Regions from separate parts of the Isoptericola sp. NPDC019571 genome, predicted to be linked through region 4. Evidence: riboswitches for the same ligand, from Rfam matches in the RefSeq annotation. Region 4 holds a riboswitch; each other region holds the start of a gene.
What was found. Region 4 has a riboswitch for thiamine pyrophosphate ahead of thiO (glycine oxidase ThiO). Riboswitches for the same ligand answer to the same signal wherever they lie in the genome.

Region 1 (3,946 bases), on a different contig from region 4:
ACCGGACGAACGCCAGGTCGTCGATCGCGGCACGCACGTCCGCGGCGTCGTCCCACCACCGGGCGACGACGTCCTCCGCGCCCGCACCGGCCGCACGGGACGGCGCCTGGGGTTCCGCGCCGCCCGCGCGCAGCCCCACCAGGTGGTCGACGGGGCCGTTCCCGCCGCCGACGCGCAGGGCCTCCCCCGCCCGGATCGCCGCGGTCAGCCAGGCCTTCGTGCCGCGCAGCGCCTCCGCCCAGTCGCCCGTGCGCGCGTACCGGGCGGCCAGCCCGCTGGACAGCGAGCAGCCGGTGCCGTGGGTGGAGGTGCTGGTCAGGCGCGGGCCGGGGAGCTCCACGAGCACGCCCTGCGGGCCGACGAGGGCGTCCGGGGCGCCCTCCTCCCTCGCGTCCGGACGCGCGAGCAGGTGGCCGCCCTTCGCCACCACCAGGACCCCGTGCCGGGCGGCCAGCCGTCGCGCCTGCTCGAGGGCGGCGGGCCAGTCCGCGGCGGGGGGCTCCTGCGCGAGGACCGCGAGCTCGGGCAGGTTCGGCGTCACGACGTCCACCCGGCCGAGCAGGTCCCGCACGGCGTCCTCGGCCGCCGGGTCGAGCAGCCGGTCCCCGCTGGTCGCCACCATGACCGGGTCCAGGACGACGGCGGGGCGCGCGGTCGTGCCCGACCGGTCGGACGTGGCGTGCGACAGCGCGTCGAGCCACGCGGCCACCGCCCGGGCCACCGGGGCCGAGGCGAGCATCCCGATCTTCACGGCGTCGACGGTCACGTCGTCGGTGACGGCGTCGAGCTGCGCGGCGAGGAACGCGGGGGGCGGCACGTGCACGTCGCGCACGCCACGGGTGTTCTGCACGGTCAGGGCCGTGACGGCGGCCATCCCGTAGCCGCCCGCGGCCGCGATCGACTTGAGGTCGGCCTGGACGCCCGCGCCCCCGGACGGGTCGGACCCGGCGACCGCCAGGACGCGGGGCCTGCTGCCCGTCCGGAGCGCCCTCGTCGGCGACGAGACGGGAGCGGGGGCGGCGTGAGCAGGGGTGGTGCTGCCGGCGCGGCCGGCGGAGCTGTCTTCAGGTGCGCGCGCACTCATGTCGACATCCCTTCGCTAGTACGAGCTAGATCAGGTTCGACGGGTGTGTTCTCAGCGCCCGCCGGCCGGCCGTGACGAAGTCGCGGCGATGACCGGTCGGGACGCACCCCGTGTCGTGGCGCCCACCGTAGCCCAGGTCGGCACCGGCGGGTCCGGCGTCCCGCGCGGGTGCGTCGTTCCTGGCTCCGCCGTCGTCCGGGCGGCCGCCCGGGGCGAGACTGCAGGTCCCGGCCGACGCCGCGGTAGGGTGCGGGGGTGCCCGTGGTCGTCCGTCGTGTGCGCGAGCTCCTCGTCGCCGGCACGACGCTCAGCATCGCGGCCGCCGCCCACCTGCTGGCCGGCGGCGCGCTCCCCGGGGCACCCCTCGCCTGGCTCGTCGTCGCGGCGCTCACGGCGCCGCTCGCGGTGTGGACCGCGCGCCGCAGGCTGACCCTCCGGCGCCTCCTGCCGGCGATGGTCGCGCTGCAGCTCGTCCAGCACACGACGTTGTCCGTGCTCGGCGCGGCGGGCACGGGCGCTCCCTCGGCACCGCTCCCGACCCCGGGCACCACCCTGGACGGGCACGCGCTCCACGCCATGGGCCCGGGCTCCCTCGCGCCAGCGACGGGCGGCGGGCTGCTGCATCACGCGGGCGACGCCGGGACGACGTCCTGGATGCTCGCCGCGCACGCCGCCGCGGTGCTGCTCACCGCCCTGCTGCTCGCGGCGGGCGACCGGGCGGCCCTCACCGTCGTCGGGCACCTGCGGCACGTCGCGCTCCTCGTGCAGGAGCCGCCGGCGCTGCCGGTGGTCCGCGAGCCCGCCGTGGTCGTCGGGCGCACCTGGCGCCCCCACCCGGCCCGCGTCCGCCGGCGCACGCCCCCACGAGGACCCCCTCTGCTCCCGGGCGCCCTCGCGCGCGCCGCCTGACCCTGCCCTGGTCCGTCGTCGGACGGGGGCGGGTCCCTCGCCGTCCCACGACCGCCTGACACACCTGACAGCCAGGAGCAGAAGAACCCATGTCCAGGACCACCCCTGTCATCACCCGTGCCCTCCGCCCGCGCCGCCTCGTCGGCGCGGCCGCGCTCGCCCTCCCCGCCCTCGTGCTCGGCGCGACCGCCGCGTCCGCGCACGTGACCGTGACCCCCGACGCGGCCGAGGCCGGGTCGTACGCCACCCTCACCTTCAAGGTCCCGAACGAGTCCGCCGAGGCGTCGACCACCGCGGTGCAGGTCGACCTGCCCACCGACACCCCCTTCACCAGCGTGTCCGTCGAGCCCGTGCCGGGCTGGACCGCGAAGGTCACCCAGGCGCCCCTGCCCGAGCCCGTCGAGGTGCACGGCACCACCGTCACCGAGGCGCCGGCGAGCATCGAGTGGACCGCCGACGACGCCGACGCCGGCATCGCGCCGGGCGAGTTCCTCCGGTTCACCGTGTCGGCCGGCGCGGTCCCGGACGGCGTGGCGGAGATCGTCCTCCCCGCCACCCAGACCTACTCCGACGGCGAGGTCGTCGCCTGGGACCAGGAGGCGTCCGGCGACGCCGAGCCCGAGCTCCCGGCCCCTGTCCTGCAGGTCGTCCCGGCCGCCGAGGACGGCGGCCACGGCGCGGCGTCGGCGGCCGGTGCCGGCGACGCCGCCACGGACGCGCACACCGACGCGGCGGCCGAGGACGGCGGCTCCGGCACCCTCCCGCTCGCGCTCGGCGCCGCGGGCCTCGGGCTCGGGCTGGTCGGCGCCGTCACCGGCGTGACCGCCCTCGCCCGGACGCGCGCACGGGCCACCGACACGGACGGCACGGACGGCACGGACGGCACGGAGCAGCGATGAGCGCGCCGGACGGCCGCCCCGCCGCGCGACGCGCCCTCGCCGCGGCCGGGTCCTTCGCGCTCGCCCTGGGCCTCGGCGCGGCCGGCGTCGTCGGCGCGGCGGGGCCCGCGAGCGCCCACAACGTCGTCGTCGGGACCTCGCCCGCCTCGGGGACGACCGTGACCGAGCCGCCGGAGTCCGTCGACGTGACGTTCGACGACGTGGTGCTCGACCTGTCCGCCGAGGGCTCCAGCACGGTGATCACCGTGACGGACGCCGACGGCACGGACCACGCGACGGGGTGCCCCACGACGCAGGACCGCACCGTGTCCGTCCCCGTCGCGCTGGGCGAGGGCGGCGAGTACACGGTCGACTGGCGGATCGTGTCGGCCGACGGGCACCCCACCAGCGGCGAGTACTCGTTCACCTACGAGCCGCCCGCCGGGACCGAGGCGGCCCCCGCGGCGGACGTGACGCCGTGCGCCCCGGCCGGGGGCGCGGACGAGGCGTCCGACGGTGCCGCGGAGGGCGCGTCGGCCGCCGCGGACGCCGGGGGCGGCGACGCCTCCGAGCTGGTCGTGGTGCTCGGCATCGCGGGCGGCGTCGTCGTGCTCGCCGGCGCGGCGGTGCTGGTGGCGCTGCGGCTCGCCCGACGTCGCGGCTGACGCGCCGCACCCGCGACCTGTCAGGGCCAGGGCCGGAATGACCGCCGCGCCCTGGCCCTGACGGGTCGCCGTCGTGATGCTCCCGGGCGTCCGCGTCGTCGTCGGGTCGTCGTCGGGTCGTCGTCGGGTCGTCGTCGGTCGTCCCCGGACCCCGCCGGAGCCGCCTACGATGCCGAGCATGGATGCGGGGCAGATCGTCGGGATCGTGACGGGCCTGGTCGTGGTGGTCGTGCTGGTCACGGCGGTGGTCTTCTGGGCGGCACGACGCCGCAGGGCGGCGCGCGGGCGGGCACAGGACCTCGAGGCGGAGCTGCAGCGCCTCGGCCTGGAGGCGGGCTCCGCCCTGGTGCGCGCGGACGAGCGGGCCCGCCTCGCGGAGGACGAGCTCGCCTTCGCCCAGGCGGAGCTCG
Region 2 (3,946 bases), on a different contig from region 4:
GTCCAGATCTCCGTCTCGATCGTGCCGTAGCGCAGGCCGCCGAGGACGAGGACGACGCCGAACGCCGTCGCGCAGAACAGGAAGACGACCGCGGCGGCCGACGCGATCGCCGGGCCGAGCGCGGGCAGCGTCACGGTGCGGAACGCGCGCCACGGCGTGGCGCCGAGCGCGCGGGCGGCCTGCTCGGCGCGCGGGTCGAGCCGCTCCCACATGCCGCCGACGGTGCGCACCACGACCGCGTAGTTGAAGAAGACCAGGGCGAGCACGATGCCCGCGAAGCTCTCCTCCAGGTGCGCCCAGCCGAGCGGCCCGCCGGGGGCGAAGAGCGCGCGGAACGCGACGCCGACGACGACGCTCGGCAGCACGAACGGCACGGTCACCAGGCCGCGCACGAGGGTGCGCCCCGGGAACCGGCACCGGTACAGCACGTACGCGCCGGGCAGGCCGAGCAGCACCGACAGCGCCGTGCCCGTGATCGCCTGGGCGAGCGTCTGCCCGACGATCCGCCACGTGCGCTCCTGGGACAGCACCTCTGCGAAGCCGGACAGGTCGAGCTCCCGCCCCGCCGCGGTCTCGGTGAAGAACCCCTGCAGGACGAGCGACACCACCGGCCACGCGAAGAAGACCGCGAGGAAGCCCAGCGGGAGCGCGACGGCCGCGCCCCAGCCGAGCCACGCGCCCCATCGGTCTGCACCCCGCCGGGCGGCGCGCCACCGCGCCGCCCGGGCTGCCGGGCGGGCGGTGGCGCGCGGGACGCGGGGCACGGGGCGCGTCAGCCGACGACCGTCGCCGTCCACTGCTCGATCCACTCGTCGCGGTGCGCGGCGACGTCGGCGGGCGCCACCTCGAACGGCTCGTCGGCCAGGGGCGCGAACTGCTGCCAGTCGGCGGGCAGCTCCACGCCCGGGTCCGCGGGGTACATGTACATCTGGCCGGGCACGTCGGCCTGGAACTCGGCGCTCGTCAGGAAGTCCACGAGCTTCTCGGCGCCCTCGGGGTTCTCGGCGCCCGCCAGCACGCCCGCGTACTCGACCTGCCGGAAGCAGGTGTCGAGCATCGCGCTCGTGGCGGAGGTCTTCCCGTCGTCGCTCACGGTGAACGCGGGCGACGTCGCGTACGACAGCGCGATCGGGCGCTGCCCGCCCTCGCCGGCGCCGGAGAAGTCCACGTAGTACGCGTCCTCCCAGCTCTCGGCCACCTTGAGGCCGTTGTCGCGCAGGTCGGCCCAGTAGGCCTCCCAGCCGTCCGCGCCGAACGCGCCGATCGTCGCGAGCAGGAACGCGAGGCCGGGGGACGACGTCGCCGGATTGGTCACGACGGTGAGGTCCGCGTACTCCGGCTTCGCGAGGTCCTCGAGCGTCGTCGGGGGCGTGACGCCGTGCTTCTCGAACCAGCCGTCGTCAAGGTTCATGCACACGTCGCCCACGTCGACCGGCGTCAGCGTGCCCGCCAGGTCGTCGGGCGCGTAGGCCGCGACCTCCGGGGCGAGGTCGGCCGGCTGGTACTCCTCGAAGACCCCGGCGTCGACGGCCCGCGACGCGTACGTGTTGTCCACGCCGAAGACGACGTCGCCCAGCGGCGCGTCCTTGGTGAGCACGAGCTGGTTCACCAGCGTGCCCGCGTCGCCCGGGGCCACCTGCTCGACGGTGAGACCGGACTCCTTCTCGAACGCGGCCAGGACGTCGTCGGAGACGGCGAACGAGTCGTGGGTGACGAGCGTGACCGTGCTCGACGCCGCGCCGCTCGCGTCGTCCGTGGGCGTCCCGCCGCACGCCGCCAGCAGCGGCAGCAGGGCGACGACGCCCGCGGTGGCGGCCGTGGTCCGGGCCGTGGTCGTGAGCTTCATGCTGTCCTCCTCAAGGTGCGAGAAGGGGGTCCTGCGGGCACCCGGCACCGTCGTGGTGCGGCCGTCCGCAGGGAACGAGATTCCCGACTTCCTCCACCGGTGCTAACCGGGTCAGGTTCGAGGGTCTGCGGCGGTCCGCACTCTCAGCGCCGGTGGGCGCTCCCCTGTCGTATCACCACGAGCCTACCCGCCGACGCCGCGCTACCGTGGTGCAGTCCTCGGCCTCGGGGTGTGACGTGCCTGACGTGCCGTGACGCCGTCCGGCGGCCGCGGACGCACGCGAGACGACGCGCGGTCGTGCCGCGGCCGCGCCGGGACCTACCGAGGGAGAGCACGTGACGGACACCGAGCAGCCGCTGGGCGTGAAGGTCGGCACGGTGGTGCTGACGATCGCCGCCGGATGGGTCGCGCAGAAGCTGATCGGGGTGGTCTGGGAGAAGACGACGGGCAGCGTGGCGCCCACCAACGTGGACGACGACGAGATCTCGATCATCCAGGCCGTCACCTTCGCGGCGGTCTCGGGCGGGGTCGCGGTGCTCGCGAAGCGCCTCGCCCGCAAGGGCGCCGTGCGCGCGGCGGCCCGGTTCGTCCCCGGCCGCTGATCCCCCGCTCCTGACGGGCCCGCCCTGCGGGTCAGTGGCTCGCGCGCGGACGCCGGCGGGCGAGCTGCGCGTCGTGCCCGTGCGGCCGGTCCACCGGCCGCACGGTGGCGAGCGCCTGGCTGAGCCGGTCCGCCGCGTCCTGGGCCGGCGGGGCGGACCGCACCACCTCCGCCGCCGTGAGCGCGGCGTCGCGGTCCCCGACGGGCCGCGCGAGCCCTTTCATCACCTGTTCGCCCGCCGACTGGGCGGAGATCCCGACCTGCGCGCCGGCGTCCGCGAGCACCTCGGTGGCGACCGACTCGTCCACGCCGCACACCGCCATGATGGCTCCCTTGGCCTGCTCGGCGGCCGCGGCCGCGACGAACGCTCGGGACACGGCCCGGTGCGCCTCGCGCTCCAGCGCGTCCCGCACGACCGGGCTCGCGTCGATGACGTAGCCGACGATCTGCGACGACGCGCCGTCGGCCCCGTGCCTTCCCTGTCCGGTCACGACGACGGTATGGGTGCGCCCGTGGTCGTCCACGACGCGGTGCGCCCCCGAGAACGGCCGCCCGGTGCCGAGCGCGACCACCGCCGTCCGGGAGAGCCGCTCGCGGTCGTCGGGATGCAGGTGGGCGCGCAGCACCTCCGGTCCCGGCGCGATCTTGCCCGGCTCGCGACCGAAGATCCGGAAGACCTCGTCCGACCACCACCACTCCCCCGTGGCGACGTCGACGCGGTACCGGCCGACGAGCAGCTGGCTCCCCGCACCCAGCAGCTCCGCGAGGGCGACGAGCTCGCGGCGCGGTGTGTCGTTGGTCGTGCTGGACATCGAGGCTCACCCCCAGTGCCGTGCAGCTGGGTCAGGCGCGCAGTTCTCCTGGCTTCACCACCGTACCGGGACGGCGCGACACCGCCACCGCACGGCGGGTGACGTGCGGTGGCGGTGTTGTCGGTGGCCTCGGCCGTGCCGGGGCAGGCGTCAGGCGACCGTCGTCGCCGCGGCCTCGGGGTGCTCGCCGGCCGCCTCGGCCCGCTCCGCCGCGACCGCCTTGCGGTGCTCGCGGAACGAGTAGGCGACGGCGGCGGCCCAGCCGACCGCGATGAGCCCGAGGACGAGACCCCGCACGCCGTCGCTCACCGGGAACTCGTCGAGGCTCAGCAGGGTGCGGACGTTGGTGAGCACGATGATCCCGCCGACGGCGGAGCCGAGGACGCGCGGCGGCACCAGGCGGACGAGCCACGCCGCGATCGGCGCCGCGATCAGGCCGCCGATGAGCAGCGCCAGGGCCCAGGTCGGGTTGATGCCTGCGGTCCCGAGGCCGAAGAGGAAGCCGAGGCTCGCGGCGACGGCCACGAAGAACTCGCTGGTGTCGATCGAGCCGATCACCTTGCGGGGCTCCATGCGGCCGCTCGCGAGGATGGCGGGCGTGCCCACCGGCCCCCAGCCGCCGCCGCCCGTGGCGTCCATGAACCCGGCGACCAGGCCGAGCGGGGTGAGGAACCGCTTCCGGAGCGG
Region 3 (3,946 bases), on a different contig from region 4:
CGGTCCTGGCCGACGGTCGGCTCGTCCAGCAGCACGAGCCCCGGCCGGTGCGCGAGCGCGGCCGCCAGCGCGAGCCGCCGCTGCTCGCCGCCGGACAGCCGGAACGGGTGCGCGTCGGCGAGATGGTCCAGGCGCAGCAGCGCGAGCACCTCATCCACGTCCACCCGGACGCCGAGGCGTCGGCCGGTGAGCTCCACCTCGTCCCGCACGCGCAGGGCGAGCAGGCCGTGCTCCGGGTGCTGCGGCACCCAGCCGCACGACCGCGCGAGGTCTCGCGAGCGGGCCGTACGCCCCGGAGCTCCCCGCACCACGCCGGCGGTCGGCCGCAGGTGCCCCGCGAGGGTGGCGACGAGCGTGGACTTCCCCGCCCCCGAGGGCCCCGTGACGGCCGTGAGGAGCCCCGCAGGCAGCCGCGCGGCCACGCCGTCGAGCGCCCGCGTGGTGGTACGGCCGCGCAGGCCGCGCGTCGTCAGGTCGACCTCGAGGGAGTCGACCGAGACCTCCGGCCCGGCGTCGTCCGGCGCGACCAGCGCGGCCGGGACGGGCAGCGGATCGGGCGCCGCCACCCCGGGCAGCCAGACGCCGGCGCGCGTCAGGTCACCGCGCGGGCCGGCCGCGCCGTCGCTCAGCGCGGCGGGCGCGACGTCGTGCGTGACCCGGCCCGCCGGCCCGAGCACCACGACGCGGTCCAGGTGCTCGAGCCACGGCCCGACGTGGTGGTCGACCACCACGAGGGATGTGCCCGTGCCCTCCAGCGCGCCGACGACGGCGGCGCGGACCTCGGCCGCGGCGGCGGGGTCGAGCATCGCGGTCGGCTCGTCCAGGAGCAGCAGGCCCGGGGCGCTCGCCAGCGCCCCTGCGAGCGCGAGCCGCTGCAGCTCGCCGCCCGAGAGGGCCGACGTCGGCCTGTCGGGCGGGTACCGCAGCCCGACCCGGTCGAGAGCCTCCCGGGCCCGACGCCAGATCTCGTCCCGCGGCAGGCCGGAGTTCTCGGGGCCGAAGGCGGCGTCCCGGCCGATCCGGGCCGCGACGACCGCGGAGCCCGGGTTCTGCGGCACGAGCCCCACCCCGCCGTCCACGTGGACGGTGCCGGACAGGTCGCCGGGCAGCGGGTCCCCCAGGACCCCCGCGAGGGCGTGCAACACGGTCGACTTGCCCGCCCCGCTCGGCCCGACCAGGCCGATGCGCTCCCCCGCGCCGACGGTGAGGTCGAGGCCCTCGATCGTCGGGACCCGGCGCCCGGTGGGCCGCCAGCTCAGCCCCCGCACGCGCGCCCGGACGTCGTCGCGCGCCACGCCGTCAGGCCCGGGCGCGATCGGCGGCACGACCGACGCCGCGGTCGGCGAGGTCGCGCCCCGGCCCGAACGCGTCGAGCACGCCGGCCCGCGCGAGGGCGCGCACGAGCGCCGCGCCTCCCAGGCCCGCGAGCAGAGCGCCGGACAGCGCGAAGAGGCCCAGGTACGCCAGCCGGAAGCCCCACGCCCAGTCCGGGTAGTAGGCGAACCACTCGTAGACGGCGCCGCACGCGCCCGCCGCCGCACCCGCCAGGGCCGCGACGGCGGTGCCGAACCGGCGATAGAGGAACAGCGCGAGCACGAGCTCGGTGCCGAACCCCTGGACGACGCCGGAGACGATCGCCGAGAAGCCCCAGCCGGCGCCGAGCAGCGCCTCGACGCTCGCGGCGACGACCTCGGTGAGCAGCGCCGCGCCCGGGCGGCGGACGATGAGGCCGCCCAGCACGCCGCCGAGCAGCCAGCCGCCCCCGAGCAGCCCGGTGGCCGGCGGGAAGGCGACCGCCAGCCCGGCGGAGAGCAGGTGGTAGAGCTGGGTCCAGCCCCAGAAGACGACACCGACGGCCACGCCGAGCATGGCCACCGTGACGAGGTCGACGGTGCGGTACCGCGGGGACGCGCTGCGCAGAGAGATGGGCGCGGACATTCCAGGTAACTCCCTTCGCCGGTGCTAACCGGAGCAGGTTCCAAGGGTCTGCGGCTGTGCCCGCACTCTCAGCGCCCCTTCGACGGCGCTCCCCTGTCATGGGTGTCTTCAGATGTGACGGCCGACGACGCGGCCGCAGGTCCGACCCTAGGCGACGTCGGCGTCCGCGCAAGACCGTCCCGCACCGTGAAACCCCTGGTCACGCAAGAAGGCCCGGAACCATGGGGTTCCGGGCCTTTTCGTCGGGGTGGAGCTGAGGGGACTCGAACCCCTGACCCCCTGCATGCCATGCAGGTGCGCTACCAGCTGCGCCACAGCCCCGAGAACCGACTCTCGCGACCGCGGACGGCCAGGCGATTCGTCTGATTCGGTGTGTTCCTCCGGGCTTGCGCCCCTCGGAACGTCGATATCTTAGGCAGACTTCGGGCCAGGTTCCAAATTCCAGTCCGGTCCCGCCTGCCAGCGGTCCAGGGGGTACCCCGCGCCCACGTTGTGCGCCACGAGGCGCCATGCCGGCACGGCGCCCTCCCCGGCACGGTGCAGGTGCGACCAGTGCACGTTGTGCATGCCCGCCAGCCCGCGCCAGGTGGTCGGGTCGAGCCCGAGCAACGCCGTCACCGCCAGCGAGATGGCGGCCCCGTGCGACACGAGGACGAGCGTCGCGTCGTCGGCCAGGTCCGCGGCGTGCTCGGCCACGGCCTCGGCCATGCGCTGTGCGACCGCCGCCTTCGTCTCGGCCCCCGCCCCCACGGGCTCGGCACCGAGGCGCCAGGCTGCGTACTCCTCGGGCCAGCGCTCCTGCAGCTCGGCGCCCGTGAGGCCCTCCCAGGCGCCGAAGCCGCGCTCGCGCAGGCGCTCGTCCGTCACCAGGGGCTCCCCGCCGAGCGCGTCCGCGTACGCGGACGCCGTCTCGACGGCGCGGCCCAGGTCGGACGACACGATGCGTGTCGCGCGGTGCGACGACGCGAGCGCGGAGCCGCCCTCCACCGCCTGCCAGCGTCCGACCTCGTCGAGCGGGATGTCGATCTGCCCCTGCAGCCGCAGGGAGGCGTTGTAGGCGGTGCGGGCGTGCCGCAGCAGGACGACGGTGCCGGCCGTCACCGCTCGTCGCCCGCGAGACGGATCGCGCCGTCGCCCCCGCCGTCGCCGTACTCGGCGGCGGCCGCCGCGCCGTCGCCGCCGCGCGCGTCCTCCGGCAGCTCGACCGCCGGGCAGTCCTTCCACAGGCGCTCGAGCGCGTAGTACACGCGGTCCTCGGCGTGCTGCACGTGGACGACGACCTCGCCGAAGTCGAGCAGCACCCATCGCGCCTGCGCCTTGCCCTCGCGGCGGATCGGCTTGGACCCGGCGAGGAACATCGCCTCCTCGACGGCGTCCACGATGGCCGAGACCTGCCGCTCGTTCGTGCCCGAGGCGATGAGGAACACGTCGGTGAGCACCAGCTGGTCGCTCACGTCCAGCGCGATGATCTCCTGCGCCTTGCGGTCCGAGGCGGCCCGAGCGGCGACGATCGCCAGCTCGACGGCGCGGGGGCTGGCGGTCATGCAGCGGCTCCGGGGTGCTCGTACGGGAGGACGACGCTCGCGGGTGCGGCGCCGTCGGTCGTGAAGTCCTGGGCGCCGTTGTCGCCGAGCAGCAGCTTCCAGACCAGGAGCCCCAGCACGAACGCGACGACCACGAGGACGATGTAGTGCAGCCAGGTGTAGGACGCCTCGGGCTCGTCCCAGTCCTCGTCGTCGTCCTCGTCGTCCAGCGGCGCGGCCGAGCGCGCCCGGACGGGCTGCTCCGACGCGACCAGCGCGTCGAACGGGGACGCGGCAGGTCGCTCCGGCGCGGCCGCCGGCAGGGCGGCCCCCGCCGTGGGGCGCGACGGCGGCACGGACGCGGGCCGCTCCGTGGTCGGGCTGGCCCAGGGCAGCGGGGGCGCCGCCGACGTGGGTGCGGCGGTCGGCGCCGGGCTCGGGGCCGCCTGGGCGGGCGGCGCCGACGCCGGGGCCGACGTGGTGCC
Region 4 (3,946 bases):
GCGCCATCGCCTGGAAGCCGTAGCAGATGCCGAGCACCGGCACGCCGGCCTCGAACAGCGCCGGGTCCACGAACGGCGCGCCGGTGGCGTACACCGACGACGGGCCGCCCGACAGGATGATGGCCGCCGGGTTCTTGGCGAGCATCTGCTCGGTGGTGAACGTGTGCGGCACGATCTCGGAGTAGACGCGGGCCTCGCGCACCCGGCGCGCGATGAGCTGCGCGTACTGGGCGCCGAAGTCGACGACGAGGACCGGTCGCGGCGTGGGCGCCAGGTCGGCGGTGGTGGGGGTGTCGGTGGCGGGAGACGTCACCGAGCCATCGTAGCCGCCGGACGGTACCGCTCCCGGGCCCGTCCCACGGGTCACGCGGTGGGGTAGGTCACCTCGACGCGGCGGTTGAGCGCCCGCCCCGCGGGGTTGTCCTGGCCGTCCACCTCGTTGTCCGCGACCGGGTCCGCCTCGCCGTGGCCCTCCACCTTCAGCGTGAGGTCCGGCCGCTCCGCCGCGAGCACGTCGGCGACCGCGTTCGCGCGCTGCCGGGAGAGCGTGAGGTTCTTCGCGTCCGTGCCGATCGAGTCGGTGTACCCGTCCACGCGCACCGTCGCGTCCTGCGGGATGTCCGCCGCCAGCCTCGCGACCGCCTTCGCCGCCTCCGGCGTCAGCGTCGCCCTGCCGAAGTCGAACAGCAGGTCGGACGTGAGCGTGACGACCGTGTCGTCCTTCTTCTCCTGCCTCTGCTCCAGAGTGATGGTGGAGTCCGCGGCGTCCAAGGCGAACGTCGAGTCGCCCGCGCGCAGGTCGACCGTGGCGTCCGTGCGCATCGCGTCGGTGGTCTCCGCGGCCTCGACGGTCGCGTCCTGCTCCGCGAGCGCTGCCCGCGCCTCCTGCATCAGCTCCGGGTCGGCCGTCGGAGCGGCGCCCGACGACGGGCTCGGCGACGCGCTCGGCTCGGTCCCCGCCACGGCCGGGCCGGCAGCACCCGGGGCGAGCAGCGCGGCGAGCAGCGCGGCGAGCAGCGCGGCGAGCAGCGCGGCGAGCGCCGCGACCACCGTCCCCCGCTGCCGTCGAGCCGTCACTTCGCGGCGCCGTCGACGTAGGTGACCGTCACGTCCGTGAACAGCGGCAGCCCCTCGGCGGGCAGGACGTCCACCGTCGCGGGCTCCCCCTCCGGCGCGGGCAGCACGGCGGACACCTCGATGGTGCCGTGGTTGGGGAACTTGAAGGCGTGCTTCTCGAGAGGGGACACGAGCATGGACTCACGGCACTTGATCTGCGCGACCGCCGCCTTCGTCGAGTCGTCGGTGTCCTCCTGCCAGGCACCCTCGGTGCAGAACGGCCGGTACGCCTTGAGACCCGCCCGGTCCGTCATGGTCGTGCTGGGTTCCACGCTCATGTCGTACCAGCTCGCCCCCGCGTCGGCGGGCGACGCGTCGTCGTCCCAGCGCAGCGCCCAGCGCACCGTCGTCGTGCCGCCGGCCACCTCGACCGCCCGCAGCGACACGGTCACCTCGCCGCCGAGGGCCGCGTCCGAGCCGTGCGGCGTCGCGATCTTCTGCTCCGCCATCACCTGGTCGGCGACGGACGCCGTGCCAGGATCCGCGGCCGCCTCGGCCTCCGGGGTGGCCGATGCGGCCGTTCCAGACGTCCCGCCCTCCTCCTCGGCGCCCCCGCCGGTGCACCCGGACAGGACGAGCAGGGCGCCGGCGAGCAGCAGGGCGGACGTGCGGGCACGAGGGGACATCGACTTCTCCAGGGCTCGGGGGGCGCGACTCGCCCCGGCGCGAGGCGGGGCGAGCTCACTGTGGCACACGCCACCCCCGCCGGGTATCACCCGCGAGGGGGAGCACTCCCCATCCCGGGGCGTGCCCGGATGGGCCGGCGGGTCAGCCCAGCCGCTCGCGCAGCTCGCGGGCGGCGCGCTCGGGGTCGGGCGCCTGCGTGATCGCCCGCACGACGACGACGCGCGACGCTCCGGTGTCGAGCACGGCGTCCAGGCGCTCGCCGTCGACGCCGCCGATGGCGAACCACGGCGTCGTCGGGCGGGTCGCCGCCACCTCGCGCAGCAGGTCGAGCCCGACGGCCGCGCGGCCGGGCTTGGTGGGCGTGGCCCACAGCGGGCCGACGCAGAAGTAGTCGACGTCCGGGTCGGCCTCCGCCGCGGCGGCCTGGTCCGCGGAGTGCGTGGACCGGCCGAGCACCGGCGCCGGCCCCAGCAGCGACCGCACGGCGGGCACCGGCAGGTCGCGCTGCCCCATGTGCACCACGGGCGTCCCGGTGAGCTGCGCGACGTCGGCCCGGTCGTTCACCGCCCAGAGCGCGCCGTGCTCCGCGGCGACGCGGGCGACCACCTCCTGCAGCTCGAGCTCGCGCGCGACGTCGAGCGTCTTGTCCCGCAGCTGCACGACGTCGACGCCGCCCGCGAGCGCTGCGTGGAGGAAGTCCTCCAGGTCGCCGCGCTCCTCGCGGGCGTCGGTGCACAGGTACAGGCGGGCGTCGGCGAGGCGGGCGCGGGGCGCGTCGGGAGCGGTCTCCGGGGCGGCACCGTGGTCGGGCGCGGTCGTGGTCACGCCGGTCAGGGTAACCACGGCCCGGGTTACAGTGGCCGCGCACGGGAGCCCCGCTCGGGGCTGAGAGGGCGTAGGAGCCGACCGTCGAACCTGATCTGGGTCATGCCAGCGAAGGGAGCGCACATGCCCACGCCCAGCAGTCCGTCCGACGCCCTGTCCGGCACCCTGTCCGGCACCCTGTCCGACACCCTGTCCGACATGGTCGTCGTGGGCGGCGGGATCGTCGGCCTCTCCGTGGCCTGGCGCGCCGCAGCGAGCGGTCTGTTCGTCACCGTGCTCGACCCGTCGCCCGGCGAGGGCGCCACCCGCGCCGCGGCGGGGATGCTCGCGGCTGTCAGCGAGTCCGACTTCGGCGAGCGGGAGCTCGCCCGCCTCAACGTCGCCTCGGCCGCGCTCTGGCCCGACTTCGCCGTCCGCCTGGCCGCGGCGACCGGGCGCGACGTCCCCCTGCTGCGCGCCGGGTCGCTCGCCGTCGCGTACGACGCCGACGACCTCGCCCTGCTGCGCCGGGTCCTGGCGCTGCACCGGGAGTGGGGCCTCGCCTCCGCCGAGGTCTCCGTGGCCGACGCGCGGCGGCGCGAGCCGTACCTCGGGCCGCGGCTCGCCGGGGCGGCCGTCGTCGAGGGCGACCTCGCCGTGGACCCGCGAGGGGCGCACGCGGCGCTCGTCCAGGCTCTCGGCGGCGCCCTCGTGCGCCGCGCGGCGGCGCGGCTCGAGCGCGACGGCGCGGGCCGCGTCGTCGCGGTGCACGACGACGCGGGCGCGCGCCACGCCGCGGGCGCGGTCGTCGTCGCGACCGGCGCGGTCGCGACGGCGTCGCTGCTCGACGGCGTGCCCGACGTGCGTGTCCCGGTGCGGCCGGTGAAGGGCGCCACGCTGCGCCTGGACGCCGGCCCGGGCCTCGCGCTCGAGCACGTGGTGCGGGGCACCGTGCAGGGGCGGCCGGTGTACGTCGTGCCGCGGGGTCCCGGTACCGGCGCGGGGCCCGGCACCGGGCCGAGCCACCGGGAGATCGTCGTCGGCGCCACCAGCGAGGAGCGCCCCGACGACCGCCGCGCCGAGGCGGGCGGCGTGTTCGCGCTGCTGCGTGACGCCCGCGCGCTCGTGCCCGGCATCGACGAGGCCGCGCTGGTCGACGTCACGCCGCGCGCCCGCCCGGCCACCCCCGACAACCTGCCGCTCGTCGGCGCGACCGCGGTGCCCGGCCTGCTCGCCGCCGTCGGGCACGGGCGCAACGGGGTGCTGCTCGCCCCGCTCACCGCCGACGCGGTCGTGGCCGTGCTGACCGGAGCGCCTCCCCCCGACCCGGCGCTGTCCGCCGCCGACCCGCGCCGCTTCGCGCCCGCCGCCCGTCTCCCCGAAGGAGCCGCCCGATGAC

Region 1: it holds a riboswitch for thiamine pyrophosphate, as region 4 does, so the genes downstream of both, ACH443_RS11730 (bifunctional hydroxymethylpyrimidine kinase/phosphomethylpyrimidine kinase) here and thiO (glycine oxidase ThiO) in region 4, are expected to answer to the same signal.
Region 2: it holds a riboswitch for thiamine pyrophosphate, as region 4 does, so the genes downstream of both, ACH443_RS13320 (thiamine ABC transporter substrate-binding protein) here and thiO (glycine oxidase ThiO) in region 4, are expected to answer to the same signal.
Region 3: it holds a riboswitch for thiamine pyrophosphate, as region 4 does, so the genes downstream of both, ACH443_RS06920 (ECF transporter S component) here and thiO (glycine oxidase ThiO) in region 4, are expected to answer to the same signal.

The regions. Positions count from the first base shown of each region.
Region 1 is NZ_JBIRXZ010000005.1:321,086-325,031, forward strand. It holds gene ACH443_RS11730 (bifunctional hydroxymethylpyrimidine kinase/phosphomethylpyrimidine kinase) at 1-1,084, opposite strand, end outside; TPP riboswitch at 1,075-1,205, opposite strand; gene ACH443_RS11735 (hypothetical protein) at 1,340-1,993, shown strand; gene ACH443_RS11740 (YcnI family protein) at 2,083-2,892, shown strand; gene ACH443_RS11745 (copper resistance protein CopC) at 2,889-3,536, shown strand; gene ACH443_RS11750 (hypothetical protein) at 3,715-3,946, shown strand, end outside.
Region 2 is NZ_JBIRXZ010000006.1:287,559-291,504, forward strand. It holds gene ACH443_RS13315 (ABC transporter permease) at 1-797, opposite strand, end outside; gene ACH443_RS13320 (thiamine ABC transporter substrate-binding protein) at 773-1,846, opposite strand; TPP riboswitch at 1,918-2,022, opposite strand; gene ACH443_RS13325 (DUF4235 domain-containing protein) at 2,182-2,448, shown strand; gene ACH443_RS13330 (PAS domain-containing protein) at 2,480-3,259, opposite strand; gene ACH443_RS13335 (sulfite exporter TauE/SafE family protein) at 3,410-3,946, opposite strand, start outside.
Region 3 is NZ_JBIRXZ010000003.1:249,277-253,222, reverse strand. It holds gene ACH443_RS06925 (ATP-binding cassette domain-containing protein) at 1-1,325, opposite strand, end outside; gene ACH443_RS06920 (ECF transporter S component) at 1,300-1,938, opposite strand; TPP riboswitch at 1,932-2,043, opposite strand; tRNA gene ACH443_RS06915 (tRNA-Ala) at 2,187-2,259, opposite strand; gene ACH443_RS06910 (histidine phosphatase family protein) at 2,350-3,039, opposite strand; gene rsfS (ribosome silencing factor) at 3,036-3,482, opposite strand; gene ACH443_RS06900 (hypothetical protein) at 3,479-3,946, opposite strand, start outside.
Region 4 is NZ_JBIRXZ010000008.1:98,940-102,885, forward strand. It holds gene guaA (glutamine-hydrolyzing GMP synthase) at 1-313, opposite strand, end outside; gene ACH443_RS14830 (OmpA family protein) at 364-1,077, opposite strand; gene ACH443_RS14835 (hypothetical protein) at 1,074-1,742, opposite strand; gene thiE (thiamine phosphate synthase) at 1,885-2,568, opposite strand; TPP riboswitch at 2,600-2,702, shown strand; gene thiO (glycine oxidase ThiO) at 2,692-3,945, shown strand; gene thiS (sulfur carrier protein ThiS) at 3,942-3,946, shown strand, end outside.